2 regions of the Ornithinibacillus jepli genome follow, and region 1 is predicted to be linked to the other one. Evidence: a T-box and tRNA genes for the amino acid it is inferred to sense, from the RefSeq annotation. Region 1 holds a T-box; the other holds one or more tRNA genes.
What was found. A T-box is a leader RNA that pairs with one kind of tRNA and senses whether it is charged. The one in region 1 lies ahead of leuS (leucine--tRNA ligase), so its partner is inferred to be a tRNA-Leu.

Region 1 (6,052 bases):
AAACGAAAGAATTAATGCCATTACCAATTTCCTTAGCTCATAAGCTTTCCAAACGGTTAAGTGATGTACGTAAAGATGGAACTGTTGCTTATCTTCGTCCGGATGGAAAAACACAAGTAACCATTGAATATGATGAAGAAGATCAACCAGTTCGTGTAGACACAATTGTTATCTCTACCCAGCATTCACAAAGTGCCACATTAGAACAAATTGAAAAAGACATAATGGAACATGTGATTAAGCCAGTTGTTCCAGTTGAATTATTAGATGAGAAGACAAAATACTTTATTAACCCGACAGGACGCTTTGTGATTGGTGGACCACAAGGGGATGCTGGATTAACAGGAAGAAAAATTATTGTAGATACGTATGGTGGATATGCTCGCCACGGTGGAGGAGCGTTTAGTGGTAAGGATCCAACTAAAGTTGACCGTTCAGCTGCATATGCTGCTCGTTACGTAGCAAAAAACATAGTAGCAGCAAAACTGGCTGATTCATGTGAAGTCCAACTTGCCTATGCAATCGGAGTAGCGGAACCGGTTTCCATTGCAATCAATACATTCGGTACTGGTGAAGTCAGTGAAGAAGAGCTAGTAAATGCTGTTCGAGACATTTTTGACCTACGACCTGCTGGCATTATTCGTATGCTTGACTTGCAAAATCCAATTTACAAGCAAACAGCTGCTTATGGGCATTTTGGAAGAACTGATGTAGAATTTCCGTGGGAAAAAACAGATAAAGTAGAAGCGTTATTAGAACTAACAAAATAAAGTATAAAAAGCTTAGAACTGATAACTACAAGTTCTAAGCTTTTTTCTAGTTTTAATATTCCAGCCCTAAATTAGTATGTTTTTTATAAAAATGTCCCTTTTCAACATAAGAGGTACGAACACGTTCCATTTCTTTATAATCAGCTCCATTTAGTTCTCGTACTACTTTTGCTGGTCTTCCCATAACTAATGTATGTGGTGGAATCTTTTTACCAGGTGGAACTAAACTCCCCGCACCAACAAAAGCGCTTTCGCCAATTTCAGCCCCATCTAATATAATAGACCCCATACCGATTAAAGCATTTTTTCTTATGATAGAAGAATGAAGTGTTACTTGGTGCCCAACTGTAACATCATCTTCAATAATTAGAGGATTATTGGGACTTTGATGAAGCATGGATAAATCTTGAATACTAACACGTTTACCAATTCTTGTTGGAGCAACATCTCCACGTATTACAGTTTTAAACCATATACTAGATTCTTCTTCAATAGTTACATCCCCAACAATAACAGCATCCTTGGCTACAAAAACAGTTGGATGAATAGAAGGTGATATGTTTTTATAATGATGAATCAATTTAAAACCACTCCTTGATTATTTTTTCTGTATCGCGATTATAAATGGAGGATTATTCTTTTGATTGATAAAACCATATTGAAGTACACTATACTGCTTTTGATCTAGCGAGATGACATGCTTTAAAATAGTATTTTTTTCTTCCTGTCCACCTTCATGTCCATAGTAAACTACTAGAATAATCCGTCCATTTTTCTTGAGATGTTTTAATATAGTATCAATTGCTCTTACGGTGGACTCACCTTTTGTAATAATAGATTTATCGCTTTTTGGTAGATAACCGAGATTAAATATGGCACCTCCGATTTCTATATCCTTAAATAAATAGTTTTCAATATTCTCATGGCTATCTAAAACTAGTGAAACGTTCGTACAATGATGTTCCACTAATAATTGATCAGTATTATCAATCGCTTGTTCTTGAATATCTAATGCTATTACTTCCCCAGTTTCTCCAACTAATTTACTTAAAAATAATGTGTCATTACCGTTACCACATGTAGCATCAATAACTGTCTCTCCTGGAGAAATAATTTCTTCTAATAAATGGTGTGAATAGTTTAATATGCTTTTCATCCTAAGTACCCCTTATGCAAAATTCAATCTGTTTTTAGAATAGCATGTTAAAACATTTTTATGAACTAAAAAAACATGTGCAAATTTGGAAGAAGTTCATATAGTAATTATAAAAAAGGAATATCTTGACAAAGCTAGTAGTATTGATTAAAATTCAATTTAAATATGGAAATGCGATGCGAAGGAGTAGTAGTAATGTAACTCAGGTAAAGAGAGACAATGGTTGGTGTGAATTGTCCCTGAGAAGTTGCGAACTCGCCTTTAATGCTGCAGGAGTGAAGCGAAGTAGTTTCTGCCGTTAATCCGCGTTAAGGATACAAGTGAACGAACTTTTCGTTAATTTGGGTGGTACCGCGGGAAATATAGCTTCTCGTCCCTTTTATTGGGATGAGAGGCTTTTTTGTTTTTACAATATATTAAGTATTAGGTACTTTTTGTAAGGCTTATGTTCCGGGCACGGGCAAGGTTAGTATTTAACAATCTAACAATAAATACCTAAATAAAAAGGAGGAAAAAGAAATGAGCTTTCATCATCATGAAATCGAAAAAAAGTGGCAAAAATACTGGCTTGAAAATAAAACCTTCAAGACCAATACGAAATCTGACAAAGAGAAATTTTATGCGCTAGATATGTTTCCATATCCATCGGGTGCAGGACTACACGTTGGACACCCAGAAGGCTATACTGCAACAGATATTCTATCTCGAATGAAGCGAATGCAAGGTTATGAGGTACTTCATCCAATGGGCTGGGATGCATTTGGACTACCAGCAGAACAGTATGCTCTTGACACTGGCAACAGCCCTGCAGAATTCACGCAACATAATATCAATACATTTAAAAGACAGATTCAAGAACTAGGATTTTCTTATGACTGGGATCGTGAAATAAATACAACCGATCCGAATTATTATAAATGGACCCAGTGGATTTTTACGAAACTTTATGAAAAAGGTCTAGCATATATTGACGAAGTTGCGGTGAATTGGTGCCCAGCTCTTGGCACTGTCCTTGCTAATGAAGAAGTTATTGATGGAAAAAGTGAACGTGGTGGTCATCCTGTAATTCGTAAACCGATGAAACAATGGATGTTAAAAATTACTGCATATGCCGATAGACTTCTTGAAGACTTGGATGAAGTAGATTGGCCAGAAAGTATTAAAGACATGCAACGAAACTGGATTGGACGTTCTGAAGGTGCAGAAGTCACCTTTAATATTGAAGGTCATGAAGAAACGTTTACAGTCTTTACTACTCGTCCGGATACATTGTTTGGTGCAACATATGCAGTTCTAGCACCAGAACATCCAATTGTGGAGAAAATCACTACTCCAAATCAAAAGGAAGCTGTTCAAAAATATTTGAATGAAGTACAAACGAAATCAGATCTTGAAAGAACAGATCTAGCAAAAGATAAAACAGGTGTATTTAGTGGAGCATATGCAATAAACCCAGTAAATCAAGAAAAAATGCCAATTTGGATAGCGGATTATGTGCTAATGTCTTATGGCACGGGTGCAATTATGGCAGTACCTGCACATGATGAAAGAGATTATGAGTTTGCAACGAAATTTGAACTTCCAATCCTTGAAGTAGTAGCAGGTGGAGATATTTCTAAAGAAGCATACACAGGAGACGGGGATCATGTAAATTCTGGATTCCTAAATGGTTTGAATAAGGAAGAAGCCATCTCAAAAATGATTAGCTGGTTAGAAGAGAATGGAGTAGGTACAAAGAAAATCACATACCGTCTACGTGATTGGTTATTCTCGAGACAACGTTATTGGGGAGAACCAATTCCAGTGATTCATTGGGAAGATGGTACAATGACAACTGTTCCAGAGGAAGAGCTTCCATTAGAACTTCCTGTCATGAAGGAAATTAAACCATCTGGTACAGGTGAATCACCACTTGCTAATAGTGATTGGGTCAATGTAGTAGATCCAATAACTGGTAAGAAAGGTCGTCGTGAAACGAATACAATGCCACAATGGGCAGGAAGCTGTTGGTATTTCCTACGTTATATTGATCCGAAAAACAGTGAAAAACTAGCTGATCCGGAACTTCTAGAAAAATGGCTACCAGTTGACATTTATATCGGTGGAGCAGAGCATGCAGTACTTCACTTACTATATGCACGTTTCTGGCATAAATTTCTTTATGATATCGGAGTAGTACCTACTAAAGAACCTTTTATGAAGCTATTTAACCAAGGAATGATTCTTGGTGAAGGTAATGAGAAAATGAGTAAATCAAAAGGAAATGTAGTAAATCCTGATGATATTATTTCTTCTCATGGTGCTGATACACTACGCCTTTATGAAATGTTTATGGGTCCATTAGAGGCTTCTGTAGCATGGTCAACAAATGGTTTAGACGGCGCACGTCGTTTCCTAGACCGTGTGTGGCGACTGTTTATAAATGAAGATGGAAGCCTATCTAATAAAATTGTTGATGGTACTGTACAAAATCTAGAAAAGGTTTACCATGAAACAGTTAAGAAAGTGACCGAAGACTTTGAAAATCTTCATTTTAATACAGGAATCTCGCAAATGATGGTATTTATTAATGAAGGTTATAAAGCAGAGGAACTTCCTAAAGAATATGTGGAAGGATTTGTAAAACTACTTTCGCCGGTTGCTCCTCACCTAGCAGAAGAACTTTGGAGTCGACTAGGACATGAAGGAACAATTAGTTATGAAGCATGGCCAACTTATGATGAATCAAAACTAGTTGAAGATGAAGTGGAGATTGTTATTCAAGTAATGGGTAAAGTCCGTTCGAAAATAAATGTTTCTAAAGATATCGGGAAAGATGATCTTGAAAAACTTGCTTTAGAAGATGAGGCAATTCAAGAATGGATTGCAGGTAAGACAATAAGGAAAGTTGTTGTCGTTCCTGGTAAGCTAGTGAATATAGTAGCAAATTAATAAAAAATGCTCCTAACAGTTGAAGCTGACAGGAGCATTTTTTATTTTTATTATTTACTTGGCATCCATTTAGTCTGAAGTAAAATCCATTTATCTCTATCGAAATACCACAGCGATTCTACTGTTCCTAATTGATCAGCATGGTATGCACCACTAACTTGTTGATAGCTCTTCAAGCCATAGCCTTTGCTCTTACTGATAAACTTAGGTTCAAGAAATGCAATTGGATCTACCATTGCGGAAGTCTTTTGTAAAAGTTTTCCTTCCTTATTATAGATTCCTAATCGAACGTATTCATCTTCTTTATCCTTTACGTTTACTATTGTTGGTTCCAAATCAGGAGAAATCGTTACTTCCACTTTAAACCCATCCTGGAATTTCCCTTTAACAAAAGGTTGTTCTGGAAGCGGTAATTCGGCAAGTTTATTATGAATTAGAGTATGAAGATGGTATTGATATAATCCACCGCTACCACCGGTTGCGCTTTGAAAAAAGATGTCATTAACTTTATCATGGTTCAAATCAATGAATGTTAGGTTTGGATTATATCCACCCATGTAAGGAATTTCCCAAACATTATTTTCACTTGTAGTAATGACTGCAACTAAGTCTCGGTAATAATTTGAATCAGGAGAGAAGAGCATTCCCTTTAGTTCAATTACTTCTTTTACGCCATTACCAGTTAAATCTTCTTCATATGTTTTTATTACTTCAAATTCAGGGTTTTCATTATTTTCTTGTCCATTTATGGAATAAATATCCAAGCTAAGAAATAATAATAGTAGTAATGGATAAGCTATCTTTTTCATAGGCAACCCCTTTTCTTAAGTTATAGTAATGCAAGGTTATCGTGTGTAAAAAAAATGAAGCTATACAGTGTAACAAATGAAAGTCTAATTGAGTATAATGAATTCGTATTAAAAGTTTTATGTGAAAAAATGGAAATAACAATTCTCTTATATTCCATTGACTAGTATGCCAAACAGGTATAATATGTATTCTACTGTTGTTGCTTCATCTTTAAATTTATGGATGAAATAACAGCTATAGAAATCAAAATTTCTAGTTGACATAATTCGTTGTCGGTGGTATAGTATTGTTTATCGTCAAGATATTGATTTTAAATCAATTCAATATAGTTTATAAAAAAACTTGTTGACATAAACTTGGCGTTGTGATAAGATATAAAAGTTGT
Region 2 (6,302 bases), on a different contig from region 1:
CCACCTTGCCAAGGTGGGGGTCGCGGGTTCGAATCCCGTCTTCCGCTCCAGGAAGTATGGCGGTATAGCCAAGTGGTAAGGCAGAGGTCTGCAAAACCTTTATCACCGGTTCAAATCCGGTTACCGCCTCCAATTTTATTTTATAAATACATAAATTAAATGATGTTAAACTCTTTTGTTTTAGTTGCAATTTATTATTGCGATTAACACAAAAGAGTTTTTTTATTTTTTCTATTTTCAAATAAAATTCTTCAATAGGTAAAAAATAGAAATGGCAATTACTGTATAAATTTAACAGTTAGGGAAGACTATGATTAGAACGTAATACTTGTGGAGGTAGAAGGAAATATGGAAATCAATCATAATGCTCGTCTTACTTCAACGGAGATTACACAGCTATGGACTAATTATATGAATGATAGTATGGGAATCTGTGTCTTAAAGTACTTTTTCAATATAGTGGAAGATGAAAATATTAAATCAATTGTGAAGCATGCTATTGGATTAGCAGAATCACACTTATCTAAAATTGAAGCGTTTTTTGAGGCTGAAGAATATCCAATACCAATCGGATTTAGTGTTAATGAGGATGTTGATATTAATGCCCCAAGATTGTATTCCGATAACTATATACTTGTATACATTCGGGATATGTCTCAAGTCGGTATGAACAATTATGGAGTTGCTGTCGCTTTCTCAGCTAGAGAAGATGTCTATGATTATTTTTCTCAAAATCTTAGTGAGACTAATAAGCTACATAAAATGGCGTTGAAGCTGATGCTATCAAAGGGCCTTAATGTACGTCCACCATATTTATCACCACCTAAGAGAGCCACTTATGTGGAGAAACAACGTTTTTTGATTGGGTGGTTTGCTGAAAGACGGCCACTTAATGGTATGGAGATATCGAACCTATTTTCCAATATATTACGGAATGCTTTAGAAATAGCAACATTAATTAGTTTTGCACAGGTCGCTAACTCAAAAGAAGTTAGACAGTATATGGAAAGAGGGAAGGAAATAACATCAAAGCATGCCGAGGTATTAGGATCAATTATGCGTGAGAACAATTTGCCTATACCGATGACATTAGAAACAGAAGTTACGGACAGCACTACATTTGTTTTCTCAGACAAATTAATCATGTTTCATACAACAACCTTAAATGCTGCTGTCTTAGGGTATTATGGGGTAAGTTTAGCTACAAGTCATAGACGAGATCTTGGAAATCATTATTCAAGGCTAAGCAGTGAAATCCTAAAGTATTGTGAGGATGGCGCAAATATTATGATAAATAATGGATGGCTAGAGGAACCCCCTATGGCATCTGATAGACAACAATTGGCAGATGGGTAGTGTGCAGAGATGTCAAAGGACAGGAAACTGGAAGTATTACTGTGGAGTATTGCCTTACCTGGATTTGGTCAGTTTTTAAATGGCAAACTTTTTAAAGGTACAGTTTTAATATTATTAGAGTTCATTGTAAATGTTAAGTCTAGATTAAATTATGCAATCATCCCAAGCTTTCATGGTGATATACATGCAGCCATTGCATCTGTTGAGTATCAATGGTTGATGTTTTATCCTTGTATTTATTTGTTTGCGATATGGGATGCTTATCGGGATGCAGGTGGAGGGGAAGAGCCCTATGCATTTATTCCTTTTGTCTTTTCAGCATACATTGGTACCATTGGTGTAGTATACTCTTCGACTTTTAATATTTATGGGCTATACTTAGGTGTTATTTGGCTACCTATTATATTTCTTATTGTTGGATTTTTAATAGGAAAAGGTATTAGAGTATTTTTATTAAACTGGATTAAAAGGAACGAGAGATAAGGTAGTGAGTAGAATTAGTTTAGTAAGGTTTTTAGTTTGACTTCAATCCCCATTCCGTGCTATATTATTATTTGTCAGTCAAGACATTCGTCAATTTTTAATATGCCGGTGTGGCGGAATTGGCAGACGCGCACGACTCAAAATCGTGTTCCTTATGGAGTGTCGGTTCGACCCCGACCACCGGTACTTTCAAGCAAAATACATTACGTTAACAACTAAAAAACTCATGAATGTTGTTCTATCAATGTTTGTGAGTTTTTTGCTATTTAAGCTACGTTTAAATAATATAGAAAACAATTATTTACACAGTGAACAAACTTTTTCACACAAAATTTTACACATGTTAAGGGAAAATTTTTTTATAATTTTTGTCTGTGCAGACATGTAGTAAATGGTAGTGGTAGCTTAGGTCATTACTATTAATATTACTTAACAATGTTTTAAATAGTAGTTCACTATCAAGAATGACTGCTTTTTCTAACAGGAAGTGTTTTATCTAGATGCATACTTAAAAACTATTTACACACTTTATTTGACAAACCTAGAATAAGTTTGGACTATTTGACGCTTACTAATATACTACAAGATGATTAGATGAATTTCTAAATAAAAAAGCACCTCGAACTTGCTGAGGTGCTTTTTACTCTTCTATCCATCTATCATCTATTCTTCTTTCTTTAGGTTACATAACAAAAATTTGCTTTCCTAGATTATTGGGCTTCTTATCAAGTATCCTTCCAATTATAATTGGGCCAGCAGTAATAGTAAGATATAATTCCTCAAGCTCAAAAAGTAGTGTAGTTAAACTCTTATCATCTTTATCTTCATATCCGTAACCAATTACCTTTTTTATTGTATTATTTTCAAGAGAAAAATAAGAACCGAAAACAAGATGTTGATTTGGCGCAATATCTGGCTCATAGGTGTGCCTTAATGGTTCAGGTGTTTCCTGTTCATTTATTATTAAAAGATCATCACCTACTTCATCCTCAAACCATTCTAATCTCCAATACCAAAATTCATTCGAATCTTGGGATACTATCTTTAATATAGGAACTACCAGATGTAGCACGATATTTTTATTTCCGAGAGAAACATCAAGTTGTTTTGAATATATCCCCATTAACGTTGAGCCCTTTAACTGTCTTATTTTATTCCATCCTTTGTTCATTCTATAACTTCCTCTTTTCCTCACATTATTAAAATTATATTTACTCCTCCCTGAATAGACAACTAACTACTTTTAATAGAATTTATTTGATTAAATTATTTATTAATAATTTCTTATTGTATTTACTATTTCTCAAAAATAGATTGCCAAATTACAATTTTATTAATCGACTAAATATAATTAATAAATTTAAGCTTTAAGGGTTTTACCGATATTTAATAAATCTAAAACGTCAATCTCCAATAAACCTTACCTTATAACCATTGAAGGAGATTGTAGGCCTTTGAATGTTATCATAAGTACTTTTACTTCTATATAAGACTGCTGTTCCATCAGAACCTTCTTTAAGGTATTTTATCTGACCATCTTGAAGTTCCGTCCTATATTCGTAGTTTTTACCACCAATTTTATTGAATTCAGCTCTTGCGGCGCTGCTATTCCCACTATTTATATATTGTCTTCCTCCTTTAATTTTATTGTCACGTATTGAGCGACCAAGTAATATAAAATAATCACCTTGTAGACTTGCCTTTTTAACAGTGCTATTAAAACTTATTGGATTGGAAGAGTCTTCTTTTACTAATACATTAGATGAATACTTTATAGTGAGTAAACTAATAGGTTCTTCTTCAATTAATAATTCACTCAATTCATCTTCAGCTGCAGTAACACTTACTAATACAAGTGAGATGATTATAGTTATTAAAAATAATCCTAAAATCTTAAATGCTGTGCTTTTGAACTTTAACATAGAAACCTCCTTTTCCGCATAAAATAGTATTCGATGATAATTTACAAAATCCCTTTAAATTTTACTTGGGAAATATTATAAGAAAAGTTTTAATTTAGACTTACTTTTCATGAACAACTTTCTCGAAACATGTATAAAAAGACACTCTCACTAAGGGTAATGATTATCGACATTAGCTAGCTAAATTAGTTCGTGATGTTGGAATTCCAAATTCATTGAAGGATTATGGTATACCAGAAAGTGCACTAGACCTTCTAGCAAAGGATGGAAGTAAGCAGCGAAGATTATTAGATCGAAGTCCTTTGCAACTAGATATAAAGGATATAAGAAAAATATATTAATTGGCATATGATGGAAATGTCTCTGTCCATACGTTTGGATAATTTTTAAAGAGTACGATTTCAACTCAGAGCATATTTTTTTAAATTTAGGGCTCGAGTTTTTGCTTCAGTGTAAACATAATAGAAAAGCCTACAAACAGGGAATCACCAATGTTTGTGGGCTTTTCTTGGTTTTGGGAAATAAAATAATAAATTTAATTTATCTTAAACATTTTCACCAAATCAAATAAGGTATCGATTATTCAACTTCTTGGACATTGGTAGTTAGTAAGTTTGGAAATATTCCCTGAATTAATTATCGATGAACTGTTTAGATTAAAACGTTAATGTCTATAACTAATATTGTTCATGCTTCTAAAAAGTATTGAGGTGTCCACATGAATAAAACTTATATTTCCAAGAGTCAAGCCTTAATGCTAGGAATCACTGGGATAACCGTTACAGGTCATCTGTTATTTATTCCTGTCATCCTTGGTCATGCTGGTAGAGATAGTTGGATTTCCCTATTACTGGCTATTTTGCCTGCAATACTTATGGGGTTTATCGTTGCGTTATTAGCCCAACGATATCCAGGGCAATCGATGGTTGAATATAGTCAATTAATATTGGGAAAATGGTTAGGTAAATTTGTTGTCATTATATTTTTATTGTATTTGTTTCATGAAGTAAGTCTAGCCATAAGAGGATTTGGGGAGTTCTATACATCTGCTGTTACACCACGTACACCAATATTAATCTATCTAGTTGCAATATTAATACTTGCAGGATATGCAGTGCGCTCTGGGCTAGAAGTAATTGCTAGAACGAATCAAGCAATCCTTGTCTTTTTAATTCCAATAGGGGTTTTAGCATCTGCTCTTACTCACAAGGATAAAGATTATCGCAATTTCCTCCCAATCTTAGAGGATTCTTTCGAGCCTGTCATTCATGGGACGCTAACACTTGTCGCATTATATAGCTCTATTTTTGTTTTAAGTATGATCTTTCCTTTTATCAATGATACGAAGCAACTGAAAAGGTACTCCATTGTTACAATGATGATTCTGATTATTATGTTCGTGGGCCCTATCACAGGGGTGATTGCTATCTATGGAGAAGAGAGAGGGGAAGGTCTTTATTTTCCTACATTCTTAATTTTAAGGGACGTCCAAATAGGAGCTTTCCAGCGATTGGATATTCTGGGGATTTTACTCTGGTCACTAGGATCGTTTGGAAAAGCAACTGTTTTTCTTTATGCCATGTCATTAGGAATAGCACAGTTATTCAAGGTGGATGATTACAAAATGTTAGTAACTCCACTTGCAGCTTTACTTGCTATCGTGTCCATCATCAATAGTGAGGATTTAATCGGAATTTATCGCTTCTTAAAAAATTATTATCCATATTACGCTACATTTGTTGGGTTGATATTACCTCTTGTCTTGCTAACAATCAGTCAGTTCAGGAAAACAGGTCAAAAGTTAGAAGGGCGGAAAAGTGATGATAAGACGAAGGAAACAAGTAAATCAAACAAAAACTAATAACGTTAATAATGATGAAGAAAAACAAGAAATTTTTGATGAATTAGATAAAAATATCAACCAATTTAAAGAAATATTTGGAAGTGATTCTGATTTGTTTGTACGCTACATACAAGGCGAACATCGAAAAGTTGCCGTCTTGTATTTGGAAAGCTTAGTTGAAAAAGAAATTATTGACCAACATGTTATCTTTGCTTTAAATAGTCAGCTACATAATTTAACATCAGCCATTAACGATATAGCGGTTTCTACAAATGAAATGAAGAAACTTACCAAACATGACGAAGTTTTAGAGCATTTATTACGAGGCTATTCAATTATTCTGATGGATGGGAATAATATCGCTTACGCTGCTGAAACGTCTGGAGGCGAAAGAAGACCAGTATCAGAATCTACCGTTGAAACAGTGGTACGTGGACCACGTGAATCATTTAACGAGTCACTAATGACGGGAGTAGGTTTGATCCGTAAAAGGGTGAATACTCCTAAGCTACAGGTTTATAAAAAGTCAATTGGACAGGAAAGCAAAACTTCCGTAGCAGTTCTTTATATTTCTGGTATTGCCAAAGACGACATTGTGAAAGAGGTTATTTCGCGTATCGATAAAATTAATATCGACGGTATTCTTGATTCTCTCTATGTTGAGGAACTAATTGAAGATACGAAAAGCTATACACCAT

Region 2: it encodes a tRNA-Leu, which carries the amino acid that the T-box ahead of leuS (leucine--tRNA ligase) is inferred to sense. The anticodon was not compared.

What each region holds. Positions count from the first base shown of each region.
Region 1 covers NZ_JBFEGG010000003.1:548,023-554,074, forward strand. The annotation lists gene metK (methionine adenosyltransferase) at 1-770, shown strand, start outside; gene AB1K81_RS14480 (gamma carbonic anhydrase) at 823-1,350, opposite strand; gene mnmM (tRNA 5-(aminomethyl)-2-thiouridylate-methyltransferase MnmM) at 1,369-1,926, opposite strand; T-box leader at 2,094-2,307, shown strand; gene leuS (leucine--tRNA ligase) at 2,446-4,857, shown strand; gene AB1K81_RS14495 (hypothetical protein) at 4,908-5,666, opposite strand.
Region 2 covers NZ_JBFEGG010000001.1:103-6,404, forward strand. The annotation lists tRNA gene AB1K81_RS00010 (tRNA-Gly) at 1-50, shown strand, start outside; tRNA gene AB1K81_RS00015 (tRNA-Cys) at 59-132, shown strand; gene AB1K81_RS00020 (DUF3231 family protein) at 349-1,356, shown strand; gene AB1K81_RS00025 (hypothetical protein) at 1,366-1,839, shown strand; tRNA gene AB1K81_RS00030 (tRNA-Leu) at 1,944-2,025, shown strand; gene AB1K81_RS00035 (hypothetical protein) at 2,522-3,010, opposite strand; gene AB1K81_RS00040 (hypothetical protein) at 3,243-3,761, opposite strand; gene AB1K81_RS00045 (GerAB/ArcD/ProY family transporter) at 4,480-5,622, shown strand; gene AB1K81_RS00050 (spore germination protein) at 5,582-6,302, shown strand, end outside.